3 linked regions of the Spartinivicinus poritis genome follow. The protein of the gene in region 3 interacts with the protein of the main gene of each other region in a pairwise test. Links are inferred from orthologs where the notes say so. Each region holds a gene or a part of one and is shown on either strand. Other genes may lie near its edges.

Region 1 (6,598 bases), on a different replicon or contig from region 3:
ATGCTGCTCGGCGTAATGCAGTAAGTCAGTTTTGGTATATTCTAACAAAGGCCGGAATAGGCGGGCTTTACCAATCATACGACTGTTGGGCATCCCAGCTAAACCTGAAACACCAGAGCTACGACAAAAGCGGAATAACAATGTTTCCAGCTGATCTTGCAGATGATGACCTAACAACAATACATCAGTTGCCTCTAAAAACACTTCAAAAGCCTGATATCTCTTCGCCCTTGCAGCTTCCTCAACACCTTTACCTGTAGATTTAACCTCAACTTGTTTTGCAACAAAATCACAGCCCAATTGAATAGCTAGCCTTTGGCAATGGTTCTGCCACTGCTTGGCATTAGGGCTTAAATTATGATTAATGTGAAATGCTATCACTGGTAATTGATGCTGCGCAGCGTACTGACAGGTTAAATCCAGTAACACTGTCGAGTCCAACCCACCACTGAACGCTACTACTAGTCGTGTGGGAGTATAGTCAGCTAATAATCGTTCCAAGTTTTGGCAGTATAGCTGTGGCAGGTCCATGAAAGGTTATACGCTATCAGTTCAACAAAAGGACAATACTAAAAAGCCGACTAAATAGTCGGCTTTTTGTTAGAAAACGGGTTCAGCTTTAATATCAATTACTGGCCAAACGAACCATACGACATCAAGCGCTTGTACCGTAAATCCAACAGTTCATCAGTTGAGTGACGCTTTAGTACGTCCAGCTCTTTAATCAGTGATTCTTTAATACTGGCGGCCATCTGTACAGGATCCCGGTGGGCACCGCCTAACGGTTCTGGAATCAGCCGATCAACAAAACCAAGTTCTAGTAAACGGTCAGCGGTAATCCCCATTGCCTCTGCAGCATCAGCGGCTTTTTCAGCACTTTTCCATAAAATAGACGCACAGCCTTCTGGAGATATCACCGAATAAGTAGAGTATTGCAGCATCATGAGATGATCACATACACCAACTGCCAATGCACCACCTGAGCCCCCTTCTCCGATCACTGTGGAAATAATAGGTGCTTTCAAACGGGACATGACCGCCAGGTTATAAGCAATTGCTTCACTTTGACCACGCTCTTCCGCATCAATACCAGGGTATGCGCCTGGCGTATCGATAAACGTCAATACAGGTATTTTAAACCGCTCAGCTAACTCCATTAGCCGGCAAGCTTTTCGATAGCCTTCTGGTTTAGGCATACCAAAATTGCGGCGAACTTTTTCTTTAACATCACGGCCTTTTTGATGACCAATAATCATCACTGGCTGATTTTCCAGTTTACCAATACCACCTACTATCGACTGGTCATCTGCAAACTTACGATCGCCATGTAATTCGTCAAAGTCATTAAAAATATGCTCAACATAATCAAAAGTATATGGCCGCTGAGGGTGACGAGCGATTTGTGCTCGCTGCCAAGCGGTTAGCTTGCTGAAAACCTGCTGAGTTAGCGACTTACTTTTAGTCTTAAGCTTTTCTATTTCCTCAGCAATATCAATATCATAACTGCTGTTCTGCTCAGTTGAACTGAGACTTTCTATTTTGGCTTCCAGCTCTGCAATCGGCTGCTCAAAATCTAGGTATTGGGGGTTCATAGTCGTAATTCTTGCCTTACTATTACGGTGGCTGCTAACGGATTATGCCCAACTAAAAAGGAGCATAAGATACGTGATTGTGACTACTTAGTCGAGTGCAGTGACACAATAGACCTGTTTTATCATTTAACAAATTATCTATACTGCAACTCAACTGAATTTTTTCCATACTGTTTCTTCAACGCTTGAATAAGCTCATCAGTTGGGGCTACACGCCATTGATCAGCCAATATCAATTTAGCCTTAGCATCATGTTTTTGGTATTCAATGGTAACAGGTAGCTGCCCCTTATACTCTGCCAGTAGGGTAGCTAAGTTTTCTACAAAGTCTCGCTTAAAAGTTTGCTCCGGAATTACTAACTGAAGCTGTCGTGCATATTTACTGCGTGCTTCCGTTAAATTAGCTAATGACTTAGCGCGCACTTTCAAGTTATTAGTGTAGTCATCATGACTTACCTCACCCTCCACAATAACCAGTGCATCTTTTTCCAGCTGTTGCTGATACTGTTCAAATTGATCTGAAAATACAGAAACTTCAATTCTTGCAGTACGATCATCCAAAGTGATAAAAGCCATTTTCTGGCCACGCTTGTTACGCATGACTCGCAAAGCAACAATTAATCCTGCGATGTATTGGCTTTCTCGGGCCGGCCGTAAATCAACAATGCGGTTTCTAATAATGTGCTTAATTTCAGACTCATACTGATCTATGGGGTGGCCAGTTAAATACAGCCCAAGCGTTTCTTTTTCTCCTACCAAACGCTGGTTATCAGGCCACTCATAGGCGTTATAGTAATATTCATAACAGTCTTGCTCCGTTTCAGCCATCAGCTCCCCAAACAAGTCACCATGACCACTATCTTGGCTTTTTGCCTCTTGATCAGCTGCTTTTAACGCATCTTCCATAGCAGCAAACAAGACCGCTCGATTCTTACCAAGAAATGCCATTTTCTGATATTGAGCTGGGCCCAGCCGGTCTAAAGCCCCTGAGCGTACCAGGGCTTCCATCACCCGTTTATTAATTTTTTTACCATCTATGCGTTTACAAAAATCAAATAAATCCTTAAAAGCACCCCCCTCTTTTCGCGCTTCAACGATGGCTTCAATCGGGCCTTCTCCAACCCCTTTAATCGCACCTAAGCCGTAGACGATGTCGTCCTGATCACTCACGGTAAATTTATATTCACTGATATTCACATTGGGTGGTGTAATATTCAGCTTCATCGAGCGGCATTCTTCAATCAGAATCACTACTTTATCAGTGTTATGAATATCTGAAGACAACACCGCAGCCATAAACTCTGCTGGGAAATAGGCTTTCAGCCAGGCTGTTTGATAAGAAACTAGCGCGTAAGCAGCTGAATGAGACTTGTTAAATCCATAGCCTGCAAATTTTTCCATCAAGTCAAAAATATAAGTCGCTTGTTCTGCAGGAATGCTATTGTCTGAAGCACCTTTATTAAATATTTCCCGCTGCTTGGCCATTTCTTCAGGCTTTTTCTTACCCATGGCTCGACGGAGCATGTCAGCCTGACCTAAGGTGTAATTAGCCAGTACCTGAGCAATCTGCATAACCTGTTCCTGATACAGAATGACTCCATAAGTGTTGGATAGTACTGGCTCCAAATCAGGGTGCGGGTATTCTACGGTGGCACGACCATGCTTACGATTAATAAAGTCATCTACCATCCCTGACTGAAGTGGTCCTGGCCGGAATAATGCCACCAACGCAATAATATCTTCAAAACAACTGGGCAGTAGGCGCTTAATCAACTCCTTCATTCCACGGGATTCAAGCTGAAACACGGCAGTTGTCTCTGCTCGCTGCAATAGCTTAAAAACTAATTCATCTGCTAAGTTTATCTGGCTAATATCAATAGGCGCTTCACTTTTAATCGCTCGACGCTTATTAATGGTTTCTAATGCCCAATCAATAATCGTTAGAGTTCTTAGCCCCAAAAAGTCAAACTTAACCAACCCAGCCTGTTCAACATCATCTTTATCAAACTGGGTAACTAAGCCATGGCCTTCCTCATCACAATAAAGGGGGGCAAAGTCTGTGAGCTTAGTTGGCGCTATTACAACTCCACCCGCATGCTTCCCTACATTTCGAGTGGTCCCTTCCAGCTTAAGCGCCATCTCCCAAATTTCTTGGGCAGCTTCATCGCTAGCTAAAAACTCACGAATGGTTTCTTCTTGCTCATAGGCTTTGGATAAAGTCATCCCTACTTCAAAGGGAATCATTTTAGACAGCTTGTCAGCCAATCCATATGACTTGCCCTGCACCCTCGCAACATCTCGCACAACCGCTTTTGCAGCCATAGTACCGAAGGTAATAATTTGGGAAACGGCATCCCGACCATAGTTCTGCGCAACATAATCAATGACCCGGTCCCGGCCATCCATACAGAAGTCAACATCAAAGTCAGGCATGGACACCCGCTCTGGATTCAAAAACCGCTCAAATAGCAAATCATATTCTAACGGGTCAAGGTCAGTAATTTTTTGGGCATAGGCTACCAGCGAGCCTGCACCCGACCCCCTGCCTGGCCCTACCGGAACACCGTTATTTTTCGCCCATTGGATAAAGTCCATCACGATTAGGAAATAACCGGGAAACCCCATCTGTAGGATAATATCCAATTCAAAATTCAGTCGATCAATATACTGCTGGTGCAGGTTTTCATAGTCTGGTGTAGCTGGGTCTAAGGTAATAGCCAACCTTTCTTCAAGCCCTTGATGGGAAAACTCACGGAAAAACTGATCCATGGTTTTCCCTTCTGGCACCGGATATTCTGGCAAAAAATATTTGCCTAGCTGTACCTCAATCGTACAACGTTTGGCAATTTCTACTGTATTGGCCAGTGCTTCTGGAATATCGGCAAATAGCTCTACCATTTCCTCTGGAGAGCGCAAATACTGTTGTTCACTGTACCTTCGTGGACGACGAGGGTCGTCTAATACTCGGCCCTCACCAATACACACCCTTGCTTCATGAGCATCGAAGTCTTCTTGATGTAAAAAACGGACATCATTGGTTGCAACAACAGGACAACAACAAGCTTCAGCAAGCGCCACTGCAGCATGTAAATATTCTTCATCATTTTCACGCCCAGTCCGCTGTAACTCTAAATAAAAACGATCAGGAAAAATCGCCTGCCACTCTTTAACTAATGACTCAGCTTGCTGCTGATGACCAGCCAATAGTGCACAACCAATTTCACTTAGTTTTCCCCCAGAAATGGCTATTAGCCCTGCTGACTTTTGCTTAAGCCAATCCTTTTTGATTATGGCTTTTTCATGATGTTGATTGATTTGATAAGCCTGTGAAATAAGCTCCGTTAAATTACGATAGCCTTCTTTATTTTGTATTAATAATAACATCGGCAATGGAGAAGCACTGGCTTCATCATTTTCCAGCCAAAGATCTGCACCACAGATAGGTTTAATCCCTGAAGCCAGTGCTGCTTTGTAAAACTTAACTAAAGCATATAAATTCATTTGGTCAGTCACAGCAACAGCAGGCATTCCTTTAGCTACTGTTTCAGCAATCAAAGGCTTGATTTTTACAATACCATCAATCAGTGAATATTCTGTATGTAATCGCAGATGAACAAAATTTGGCGCGTTATTAGACATGGAGTCCTCTAAAGCCTAAATGACTAAACATAAAATCTTTTGCGGCTATAATAAGTTTGGCTATGCCAGTTTAATTAATGACCTAGGAGTCACCTGAATACCGTATTTTCACAACATCACAGTTCAGCTATTTTATAAAACCCAAATTTATTTACTAGCCCGAATATTTCTTCTGCTCTCAATGAACCTGTAAGCTCTATCAAAACAGCCCACTTATTGGTTTATTTGCAAAAGACTCGCACCTAACAAAAAAGTGTGTTTTCATTACTAGTCACGTGAAATACAACAAAATTGAAAACCATGTAGAGTCACACCAATGCTTTGCCCTAGTCCACAACAAATACTACAACACCGACTAGTTTGCCTGATTGTTGTGCTGACTTTAATAAGTATTTCCAGTCAAGCTGCTGCTAACTGTTCCCGAATTAAAATATCAGGCAACCCAGAATACCCACCATTATTATGGCGAGACAGAACTAATCCTAAGCAGCTAACAGGGGTTAGCATTGCTTTGCTAAAGCGGGCCGTAGAAAGTTTAGATATAACCGTTGATGCCATTTACGTTGGCCCTTGGTCCCGCGCCCAGGCAAAAATTAAAGCTAATGAGCTGGATATGTTGGCAGGTGCTTTTTTAACCGTCGAACGTACTACTTATATGGAGTATGTTAAGCCCGCTTATACACAGGTTGCCAATGTTGTATTTGTTGCCAATGGTAAAGGCTTTAAATTTAAACGCTGGAGCGACCTTAAAAATAAACGTGGTGCAACTCTCATAAACAACAGCTTTGGGCAAAAGTTCGACCAATATGCTCAGGATCACTTAGCCCTTTATGGTGTTCGATCCTTAGAAATTGCTTTTAAGCTCTTACTTGCAAAACGAGCAGACTATGTAGTCTATGAACTTTATCCTGGGCTTGCCTACGCAAAAGCAATGGGAGTTAACCAAGAGATACGTCACTTCACTAATTATATTAACTCCGAGCCTTTATATTATACCTTTGCCTTAAAGTCTCCCTGCCTTGAAAAAAACCTTACCAAGCACTTGAGCGACTTTATTCACAGCCAAAAAAATACTCGTTTAGAAAAAGAACTATTAGAAGAGTACTTACAGCTTTGGCAAAATCAGGCCCACTTAGCCCTGGATGCGCCACCTTGATCCGCCACAAAAATAACCTCAACTTGTAGCAGGATATAAGCCATTCAAGATGCTAAATTAGCTTTCTAGCAGCCTCTGGACAGGCTTAAATGAACGCCGATAAATAGGGGCTACCCCCTGTTTTTCAAGAGCCGCTAAGTGCGCTTTGGTAGGATAGCCTTTATGCTTGGCTAAACCATAACCAGGATACTGCTGATCCAACACATGCATTT
Region 2 (5,553 bases), on a different replicon or contig from region 3:
GAATGCCACGCACTTTGTCCAGCTGTACCAGCTTGCGAGGTTTAATCCGGGCTAACCACCACAGCTGATCATCCGTCAAGAGGCGATGACGGGGAATATCCCGCTTCCTTACTTCTTTTTCTCGCCAGGCCGCTAACTTTCGCAAAATAGCCAGCTCACTGCGACGCAGTTTCCAGGCTAATTTAACTTGTTGATAGGCATTCTCGGGTAAGAGAGGATTAGCCGCTTGCTCAATAAGTTGTTGACACTCCTCTTGTAACCAGCCAAGTCTTTGTTGTGTATTTAGCTGATTCAACAATGGCTGATAGAGTTGCCACAAGTAATGTACATCTAATGCTGCATAAGTAATTTGTGCATCCGATAGCGGTCGCTGTAACCAATCTGAGCGTGTTTCATCTTTAGCTAACTGAATACCCAATAGTTCAGTCACCAGGCGTTGATAGCCCACTGATGGCCCCAACCCCGAAAATGCTGCAGCCAACTGGGTATCAAACAGTGGTACGGGGAGTGTCCCTGTTAACTGTTGAAATATTTCCAGGTCCTCACTGCAAGCATGTAACACTTTGATGACTTGCGGGGCTGCAAGCACCTTGGCTAAAGGCTCAAAGTCAGTGACTTGCAAGGGGTCAATAAAAAATACCTGTTCAGCTGTTGCCAGCTGAATCAGACCTGGCTTTGCATAAAAAGTCTGGCAGCGGAAAAACTCAGTATCCAACGCTAAATGTGGCTGCTCTAACCAGGCAAGGGCATGCTGGGCTAAAGCCTCATTGGTTGTAATCCAGTGAGGAGAAGCAGGTGAATGCAATGTATCAGTCATTGATTAACCAGGGTTTACGTCCAGCCAATGCATGAGCTAACGTTCCACCATCGACATATTCCAGCTCGCCTCCCAAGGGAATACCATGCGCAATTCTTGATAATCTAACAGGTAAGCCCTGGAGCTGGTCTGCAATATAATGAGCGGTGGTCTCACCCTCTACGGTAGGGTTAGTGGCCAAAATCAACTCTTCAACCTGGTCTTGTTTTACCCGCCTAATCAACTGGTCCAAGCCCAGCTGCTCTGGACCAATTCCTTCAAGTGGTGACAAATGCCCCATTAGCACAAAATATAAACCGTTAAAGCCACCCGCTTGCTCAATCGCCAATACATCAGCGGGTGTTTCAACAACACAGATTGTTTCCCGTTGCCGCCGGCTGCTGCTGCAAATAGGGCAAAGTGAGGTTTCACATAAGGTTCGGCATTGCTGACAATTGCCTACCTGATTTGCAGCCTGCTGCAAACTATAAGACAGTTGCAATGCGCCTTGCCGGTCACGCTCCAGTAAGTGCAGTGCCATCCGTTGGGCTGATTTGGGACCTACACCGGGCAAACAGCGAAATGCAGCTATTAATTCAGAAATTAAAGGACTAAAAGACATAGGTGTGCTGTAACTGTCGACTAATGCACGAGAGGGGCACCACTAGAGTGCGTTACCCCTACCTCTCTGGCTGCTAAAATGGAAACTTAAAACCCTCAGGTAGCTTCATACCACCTGTCAGGTTGGCCATTTTATCTTGATTATTTTTTTCTACTTTACGTACTGCATCATTAACTGCAGCCGCAATTAAATCTTCAAGCATTTCTTTATCTTCTTGCAGCAAGCTAGGGTCAATATTCACTCGCTTAACATCATGGCGGCCTGTCATCACAATACTTACCAGCCCAGCACCAGACTCACCTGTCACTTCGGCATTGGCCAGTTCTTCTTGCACTTTTTGCATTTGCTCTTGCATTTGCTGGGCTTGTTTCATTAGGTTGCCCATACCACCTTTAAACATATAAAAACCTCATTTTGCTTTGGCTAAATACCAGTAATGCTTAAGAGTCGATTGGCATTACTGAGTTTTCGACGATTGTAGCAGAAAAGTGCTGCATTAATGCCTGCACATTTGGGTCGCTAATAATACTTTGTTCTGCTGCAGCTTGTCGCTCCCGTCGCTTCCGGGCACGATATGCGGCTGGGGTTTCTGCTTTAGTTGCTGTTACCTTATCAAGTGATACTTGAATTTCAGTAGCAAAATAATGAGATAGCGCCTGGCTCACCCGCTGAATCTGGCTGTCATTCAGTAATACCGTATGTTCTTTGGCAATACGAAAATACCAAAGCCCGGCAGTTATCTCGACCAGCTCCATTTGCTGAGCAATGGCATTAGCCGCACCACTGATTGATAACTGAGCATAGAGTTGCGGCCAATCTTCTGGCTTTACAGTGGTTAACGTAAATGTTTTTGCTACCTCTTCTTTAAGCATAGTCGCCGAAGCAGCAGGTTTAACCATTTCTGAAGTCGTTAACGTTGCTTCAACAGGTACTGCTGTTGCGGCAATGGCTTGCTTAAGCGCAGAGGTATTATCTACCTTTGTACTCGCTTGAGTTGCAGCAGCCCCAGTCATTGGTTGTTCCGCGCCCACAGCAGGAGTGGGGTAACTGGCAACTGGCTGCTCTGCTATAGGTGATGGTTGTTGATATGCACTGGCTGCGGAGTAGTCTTCATAATCCGGCACCATCGCTTCTGCATATTGTTGGTAGCTGGCCAGCTCAGCAGCAGCATCACTTGTCATTGTTGCCTGACTCACTTGCCCTGATGGCTGGTTAACATCGGTTTGACTGATATCAGTCACAGCTTGCTTGTATCCTGCAGGCTCTGGACTTTGCTCCAACCCACTAGCAGGTAACGCCTGTACCACAGCATTGGCAGGGCTTGACTCCACCACCTGTTGAGAAGTAGTAGGTTCCGTATGTTTAGGAGACACTGGCAATTGCTGAGGCTCTAGCGACTGTTGAGGCTCATTAGCAATGGTTGATTGACCAGGTAGGCTATTGGCTTCTAAGGAGTGAGTTTCCATAGAATTGGTTTCTGCTGCACTTGATGTATTACTGCCTTGGCCAGGCTGACAGACCTTATCATTGGACTTGTCATTGGCCTTATCAATGGGTGGTTCTTCAGTGCCAGGCAATGGCTGAGTCGGAGGTACTACTGGGCCTTGCTGAGGGCGAAAAGCCAGCATCCGTAACAATACCATTTCAAACCCTGAACGAGGGTCTGGTGCAATCGCTAAATCCTGCCGCCCTTGCAAACCAATCTGATAAAACAGTTGTACATCTTCTGCCGTCATGTCAGTGGCTAATCCCAATATTTGCTGCTGATCACCCTGACTGTTGTCGACAGCATCTGGCACCATTTGCGCCAACGCAACCCGGTGAAACACGGACAGCATATCTGCTAATACACTAATATAGTCAGGGGCAAATTCTGCTAAGTGAGCAACAGCCGCTAAGACAGCGACAGGCTGCTGACTAGCTAAAGCCTCAACTACTCGATAGACCTGCCGCTGATCAATCGTGCCTAACATGGCAGCGACTTTATCTTCTGTCACCTGGCCATTACCAAAAGCGATGGCTTGATCCGTCAGGCTTAATGCATCCCGCATACTGCCATCCGCAGCTCGACCTATTTGCCACAGTGCTGTTGACTCATAGCCTACCTGCTCGGCTTCCAACACCGTTGTCAGATAATCAACTATCCGCTCTGGCGACATATTTTTCAGGCCAAACTGTAAACACCGAGACAAAATCGTGATTGGCAGTTTTTGCGGGTCTGTGGTTGCCAACAAAAACTTCACATGAGGTGGCGGTTCTTCAAGGGTTTTGAGTAATGCATTAAAACTGTGAGCTGACAGCATATGCACCTCGTCAATCAGGTATACTTTAAACCGACCACGGGTAGGCGCATACTGCACATTATCCAACAGTTCGCGGGTATCCTCTACTTTGGTTCGGGATGCCGCATCCACTTCTAGCAGGTCAACAAAACGTCCCTGGTCGATTTCCTGACAGGCAGAACATTGGCCACAAGGCTCCGAGCTAATACCCGTTTCACAGTTCAAACATTTGGCTAAAATACGAGCAATGGTGGTTTTCCCCACCCCTCGCGTGCCAGTAAACAAATAGGCATGGTGTAACCGGCCATGATCCAATGCATTAATTAATGCCTGGAGTACATGATTTTGTCCAACCATAGCTTTAAATGTTTTTGGCCGCCACTTTCTGGCCAATACCTGATAGCTCATTTAGCTGCCTGAAATCGCTGATTGATGAGATGTTGCATACTACTTTACCTACCGCAACAGATAAAACCTCTCAGTATATCAAACTTTGCTTTTACGCCTAAGAGTTTACTAAGGGACATGCACCTGTAGGATAATATGGAAAGCCTAATGACTGCGTCATTTCTATTATCAGATACCAGGCAAAAGGATACTTGAGTTGCAAGGTCGATACTGCTTTAATAGGCTCACAATATTGACCACTGATGCTATTTTTATACATAAAGTTTGACTATATTGAGCGCTGGGTAAATGGCTATTGGCCAGCAAAAAACTTTAAAACATAAGCAGTACTCAGTAACTTTTAACAGAAAAATATAGACGTTAACTTATTATCAACTAATTCAACATACATCAAGAATAGGACTGACGTCCTTGCCAACCTGCTAACCTAAGCAAGGTGGATTCCGGTGACGGAGATGTGGCATGGCCCCATTGAAATGCGATAGCGCATCAAGGCCAAGCAACTAAATAGGCTCTCTCAAACCAAACGTCAGTTCTCTGTTTAAGTAGCAGGAGAACACGATGATCAACCAACACCTTTTTCAGCATACCAATACAAATGCCTTTGCTCCTTTGCCCAAGCCTGCGGATATTACCTCTCAACAGGAGCTTGCTGAATTTGCTGGTCATGTTGAGCACCAACAGTATCACTGCCTGCTCTATTACTGGGCCAGCCAACTGTGGATTAAACAACCGAGGCGCCACAGCAAACCATTCTGGGTAGTGTATGTTGAATACCGCGACCATACGCGTAGTTGCTGCTACCAGCCATTTTACTTTGGCAGTTTACCCTTGGCTCGCCAGTTTATCCGCCAGCAAGTCACTCACTGTCAGCTGCCGGGTATTTCCCCTAAAGCCACCCGAGAGTCTCCCATTAAACGTGCGCATTAAGCAGTAGCAGAGGAAGCAAAAAAATCTGAAAGAAACCCAACCCAAAGGGTTTCTTTATAGGTATACCAGCAACTTAGAGATACATAAGTAATGCGTTACTTATCTCTGGTTTACACCCTGAGTAGCTTGTTGTTGAGCACCTTGCTCAGCCAAATACTAGCGGCAGAAAGTCACTGGCTATCTAATAATGGCTTTAACCTGACCAACAGTACTATCCCAGCAGAGAAAATTTTTCACGGTGGGCCACCCCGTGATGGTATTCCCGCTATTGACCAACCTCAGTTTGTGAAAGCAGCACAAGCTCAAGCCTTTCTAAAGCCTGAAGATCGAGTACTCGGTGTAACAATCAATGGCCACAGTAAGGCCTACCCAATTAAAATCCTGAACTACCATGAAATCGTTAATGACACGATTAATCGCCAGCCAGTCACAATCACCTACTGTCCACTATGTGGTACAGGTATGGTCTTTTCTGCTGAAGTGGCTGGGCAAGCATTAACGTTTGGTGTTTCTGG
Region 3 (5,349 bases):
ACTTTGTGTAAGTAACGGCAGGCCTGCGTAGGGCTTGATAGTTAGGGTGTACCTTTTATTGCTCTCATATTACTTTAGCCCGAAAAACTTATCAGAGTGCTTAAAACTGGGTTAGCAAACTTGAGAAAAGATTGTAACGGGCTATAAGAGTCTTATTTTTTATTGGCTGCAGTTAAAAATCGATGGTTTGAAATATTACTTCGACTAGAAGTGATCTTTCCATTGGCGAATCATGGCAAAGACTTCAACTGGGCTATCTAGCGGTTTACCTGCATGTTGACTTGCTGCTTCTTTAACAGCCGCTTGCTGGCAGCGAAGGAAGGGATTGGTTGCCAGCTCATCTCCTAGTAAGCTTGGTACAGTGGGTTGAGACTGTGAGCGTAGTTGTTTTACCTGGTTAATGCGTTGCTGTAGTTTGTTGTTAGTGGGCTCAACGGCACTGGCAAAGCTAAGATTGGCACTGGTATATTCGTGAGCACAGTATATGAGAGTGTTAGCTGGAAGTGCCGCAATCTGGCTAAGTGATTGGTACATTTGTTTCGGTGTACCTTCGAATAATCGGCCACACCCACCAGCAAACAACGTGTCACCACAAAACAGGGTGGGCTGAGCCAGTAATTGGTCACTATAATAGGCAATATGGCCCCGCGTGTGACCGCCGACTTCAAGGACTTGAAATTCAGCGCCTAGTACATTTAGTAAGTCATTTGCTGAGAGTGAGTGTTGAATCCCTTCAATGCTTTCATTAGCTGGGCCATATGTGACAGGGTTGTGTTGCTTTAATAAAGTCTTCAAGCCTCCCACATGATCATAGTGGTGATGAGTAATTAAAATGCCTGCCAGGGTAAGTTGGTGCTGGTTTAGGTATTGGTTAACAGGCGCCGCATCTCCTGGATCTACCACCCAAGCTGTATGTGTATCTGAACAGCTGAGTAGCCAAATATAGTTATCATTAAAAGCTGAAATGGGGCTGACGTGAATCATTGTTAGGCGTATCCTGTCAATAAAGAAATGAAAGCAACTGACTACAACAGACAAAGAGCCTGCCATGCTGTTTAATAATACAACAGAACCTGAGCGCTGGTTCAGTGGCCAGCATCGGGCATTTTACCGGCTGCTGCCAGAGTTGCACCGTTGGTTATCCTCACCTTTGGGGGTGCGACTACTCGCCATCCAAGCCCAGCAACTAGAACATTGGTTGCCTTATAATTTTGGTTATCACCTCGTGCAAGTGGGGGTTTCTCCAGATTTACGGCTGGTTGATGCCTGTAGAATCGCCCACAAAGTCATTTTAACGCCACGCCTGATTACAACCAACTGCTCGCAATTACAAGGCTCCCTCACTGAATGGCCGATACAGCCTAACAGTGTTGATATGGTGTTTCTCCATCATGCGTTAGAGTTTTTTGAAAACCCTCACCGGCTGCTTTCTGAAGCAAATAAAGCCATTATTCCAGGAGGTAAGCTCATTGTGCTTGGGTTTAACCCCTATAGCTTATTGAACCTGTGGCGTGGTCTTGGGTTCCCTCATTACAAATTTTTACGTCAAGCCCATTTTATTCACCCTGGGCGCTTACAAGACTGGTTTAAGTTACTTGGGTTTGCTCTTGATAAGGTCTGTTATCCTGCAGTGAAGCTGGCTGATACCCAGTACCCCACGAAGTTGGATCGCTACTGTGAATCCATTGGGCTAGGCATTGGTAGTTTTTATATAATGCAGGCCACCAAGGAGACTGTGGGGATGACGCCAATAAAACCACTGTGGCGACCAACAGCTCCTAAGGTAGTGACACTACCCCTGGCTGAACCAACAACCAGGCGATAAGTTGTTTTAATTGGATAATTGAGCGTTTGATGAAGCAAGTTGAAATTTTTACTGATGGTGCTTGTAAAGGTAATCCAGGACCTGGAGGGTGGGGGGTTCTCCTCCGTTATGGGAATGTTGAAAAAGAGTTATTTGGTGGTGAAGAAAATACCACCAATAACCGGATGGAATTAATGGCTGCAATTGAAGGGCTGAAAGCTTTGAAACGCTCTTGTGATGTGAGTATTACGACTGACTCGCAATATGTTCGCCAGGGAATTACCCAGTGGTTACCTCGTTGGGTCGCCCGCAACTGGCGTACATCAGCGAATCAACCAGTCAAAAACCAGGACTTATGGCAGCAGCTGGCAGAGCAAACCAGTAAGCATCAAGTACAATGGTGTTGGGTAAAAGGCCACAGTGGACACCCTGAAAATGAACGAGCGGATGAACTAGCAAATCAGGGTATACCCTTCACGAATGATTTCTAGATTTTGTTATCTTCATTCCTCGCCCCAATCACCTATTATTTATAGGCTCATGGGGCCTCGTCACTCAATGGCCGCACCTAAAAACCATTCATATTGTGTATATTACAAGGCTTTTGTCGTAAATTTTTCATTAACACAACATTAAATCAGGTAGCAACACGATGCGCACGATTGTGCTGGATACTGAAACCACAGGTATCGACCCTAAGCAAGGTCACCGAATTATCGAAATAGGCTGCGTTGAGGTCATTAATCGCAAATTGACAGGTAATTCCTACCACCAATACATTAACCCTCAGCGTGAAGTGGAACAGGAAGCAATTGAAGTTCATGGCATTACCAATGAAATGCTGGCAGATAAACCGGTATTTGCTGCCGTAGCGGCAGAGTTTTTTGAGTTTATCAAAGGGGCTGAGTTAGTTATTCATAATGCTCCCTTTGATGTGGGGTTTATTAATCATGAGTTTGGCATGTTGGCTGCTACTAACCCTGGCCCAATAGAAAACTATTGTCGTATTACAGATTCATTAGTGTTAGCAAGAAGTAAGCATCCAGGTGCTAAAAATAATTTGGATGCACTGTGTAAACGTTATGGGGTTGATAACTCAGCCCGAACTTATCATGGTGCATTATTGGATGCGGAAATATTAGCAGATGTTTATCTGCTAATGACGGGTGGGCAAACAGCACTTGCCTTTGGTGGCAGTAATCAAAATCAAGAGGGAGGGCAGAGTGGTCAGAGTCAAATCAAGCGACTGGCTGCCAATCGCTCACCGCTACCTGTGATTAATGCTTCTGCCGAAGAAATAGTGGCACATGAGGCAAAGCTTGATGCCATTGCAAATCAAGGCCAGTGTGTATGGCGAGATAAGTATGAAAGCAGTAACTAAGTGAAGACAGTTTAAAGCCCTCCCTGCCGTAATTAGCGGCATTAGAGGGCAGTGATTTTCAGGGTTTATGATCGTTTGCGGTTTATTAAATAAAGTGGGTTACCATGGCATAGCCTACGCCACCTAACACTAATGTGTAAGGAAACGCCATAACCACCATTTTGCCATAGGACAGCCGAATGAGTGGGGCTAAGGCTGAAGTTAGCAGGAACAAGAAAGCAGCCTGACCATTAGGCGTAGCCACACTCGGTAAGTTGGTGCCAGTGTTAATGGCAATCGCCAATTTTTCAAAATGTTCCTTGCTAATTAGACCATTATCAAATACTTGTTTCACTTCGTTAATATAAACAGTGGCAACAAATACGTTGTCGCTGATCATTGATAATAAACCGTTAGCAATAAAGAACATACCAGGCTGAGCAGACTTATCCATTTCTAATACCCAGTTTATAATAGGGGAAAACAGGTGTTGGTCATGAATAACTGCTACGATCCCAAAAAATACGACAAGTAGCGCGGTAAATGGGAGTGCCTCTTCAAAGGCTTTACCAATTTGATGCTCTTCAATAATGCCAGTGAACGCGGTAATTACCACAATCACCAATAGCCCAATAAAGCCGACTTCTGCTACATGAAAGGCAAGTCCTAAAACCAGTAGAATGCCCGCGATAGCTTGAATGATTAAGCTGGCAATATCCTTTTTATTTCGTTGTGCCGCTTCTTCTTTGGCAAAGTCAACCAAGACAGTTCTAACACTTTCAGGAATTTGTTCCCCATAGCCAAACCAGTGGGTTTTTTCTAAAACAATGACTGTTAATAAACCTGCGGCAAGAACAGGCATAGTGACTGGCATCATGACCAAGAAGAAAGCAACGAAATCCCAGCCTACTTTTTCTGCAATTAACAGGTTTTGTGGCTCACCGACCATGGTACACACACCACCCAGGGCTGTACCAACAGCAGCATGCATCATTAAACTACGCAAAAAAGCGCGAAACTGTTCTAAGTCACGTCGGTGAATATCCACAATACTGTCATCAGCATGGGGGTCATGCTCTGAGTGTTGAAATTTTTTGCCAGAAGCAACTTTATGATAAACAGAGTAAAAGCCAACGCCGACACTGATAACAACGGCGGTCACTGTTAACGCATCAAGAAATGCGGATAAAACCGCAGCAACAATGGAAAACAGCAGAGATAGGATGATTTTTGAGCGAACAGAAATCAGGATTTTGGTAAACGTAAACAGCAGTAAATCTTTCATAAAGTAGATCCCTGCAACCATAAACATCAGGAGCAGGATAACGGGAAAGTTTTGTTCTACTTCATGCTTAAGTGCATCAGGTGATGTCATCCCCAAGACAATGGCTTCGATAACCAGTAAGCCTCCTGGCTGTAGAGGGTAGCACTTTAGTGCCATGGCTAAAGTGAAAATAAACTCTGCAACAAGCGCCCAGCCAGCTATAGTGGGTCCCATCAGATATAAAATAAAGGGGTTAATAATTAGGAAACCGATAATGGTGTATTTATACCAGTCGGCGGCATATCCCAAGAAATTGTGCATAAAAGCACTTTTAAGAGTGCTTGGCATAAATGGTACCTACTTACTTATCCATTATTTTGTTATGCGCGATTGTAGCCTGGTTTGGGTGCTGACTTTTTTAGCTTAAAAAATGAACTTTATTTAACCAAAAACTGTCGGCTAATAAGCTACTCACTATGACAGTTTGATCATGGCATGAGGCCTGATCGCAGCGCATTATATCGCTTTTGGTTATGATTAGAAGCTCAAACAGTCAATCCTCCTATATAAAAGAGAGGTTCTCTTAGATAGTTAATAACTGATTTTTTATTAATTGCTTGGTATAGTTGGCATACTCTGTGTGTTCTCATTACTATAATGCTTGTTAAGTATTTTTTTTATGACCATGGTTGCGGTTAGTTTAGACTATAAGCAATCAGTGTGGTCAGCTTTCCACAGAGTGAGTGCATGTTTTGCTGTGCCAAGGAACTCGTTCATAATTACACTTATACAAAACAATAGGTATATTACTGTGTAGCTTGGCTCAGCAACTAACTATACTAATCAAGATAACGGGCACTGCTGGTTTAATTTATTGAGGTTTGGAGTTTTCGACGAATGGCTGGAGCTACATCACTTAAT

The links.
Region 1: the proteins of dnaQ (region 3) and dnaE interact in binary tests that used the Escherichia coli proteins (3 or more experiments, as listed by UniProt). The link is inferred for Spartinivicinus poritis from one-to-one orthologs.
Region 2: the proteins of dnaQ (region 3) and dnaX interact in binary tests that used the Escherichia coli proteins (3 or more experiments, as listed by UniProt). The link is inferred for Spartinivicinus poritis from one-to-one orthologs.

The regions. Positions count from the first base shown.
Region 1 is NZ_JAPMOU010000001.1:46,996-53,593, forward strand. The notes cover bases 1,527-5,553. They hold dnaE (DNA polymerase III subunit alpha), read right to left. Parts: upstream 5,231-5,553; coding sequence 1,727-5,230; downstream 1,527-1,726. Other genes in these bases: accA (acetyl-CoA carboxylase carboxyl transferase subunit alpha), read right to left, coding at 1,527-1,592; ORQ98_RS00260 (substrate-binding periplasmic protein), read left to right, coding at 5,547-5,553. Outside these bases: tRNA lysidine(34) synthetase TilS, read right to left, coding at 1-531; more of accA, read right to left, coding at 630-1,526; more of ORQ98_RS00260, read left to right, coding at 5,554-6,386; rnhB (ribonuclease HII), read right to left, coding at 6,444-6,598. UniProt on the Escherichia coli protein: DNA polymerase III is a complex, multichain enzyme responsible for most of the replicative synthesis in bacteria. This DNA polymerase also exhibits 3' to 5' exonuclease activity. The alpha chain is the DNA polymerase catalytic subunit.
Region 2 is NZ_JAPMOU010000063.1:17,314-22,866, reverse strand. The notes cover bases 1,484-4,465. They hold dnaX (DNA polymerase III subunit gamma/tau), read right to left. Parts: upstream 4,109-4,465; coding sequence 1,859-4,108; downstream 1,484-1,858. Other genes in these bases: ORQ98_RS26030 (YbaB/EbfC family nucleoid-associated protein), read right to left, coding at 1,492-1,818. Outside these bases: rnd (ribonuclease D), read right to left, coding at 1-817; recombination mediator RecR, read right to left, coding at 810-1,418; ORQ98_RS26020 (hypothetical protein), read left to right, coding at 4,670-5,038; ORQ98_RS26015 (DUF3179 domain-containing protein), read left to right, coding at 5,129-5,553. UniProt on the Escherichia coli protein: Part of the beta sliding clamp loading complex, which hydrolyzes ATP to load the beta clamp onto primed DNA to form the DNA replication pre-initiation complex.
Region 3 is NZ_JAPMOU010000003.1:167,460-172,808, reverse strand. Bases 1,543-4,320 are described here. They hold dnaQ (DNA polymerase III subunit epsilon), read left to right. Parts: upstream 1,543-2,456; coding sequence 2,457-3,185; downstream 3,186-4,320. Other genes in these bases: nhaB (sodium/proton antiporter NhaB), read right to left, coding at 3,271-4,320; rnhA (ribonuclease HI), read left to right, coding at 1,855-2,295; ORQ98_RS03765 (class I SAM-dependent methyltransferase), read left to right, coding at 1,543-1,825. Also shown: gloB (hydroxyacylglutathione hydrolase), read right to left, coding at 205-984; more of ORQ98_RS03765, read left to right, coding at 1,049-1,542; more of nhaB, read right to left, coding at 4,321-4,776; ORQ98_RS03745 (FimL-related protein), read left to right, coding at 5,326-5,349. UniProt on the Escherichia coli protein: DNA polymerase III is a complex, multichain enzyme responsible for most of the replicative synthesis in bacteria. The epsilon subunit contain the editing function and is a proofreading 3'-5' exonuclease.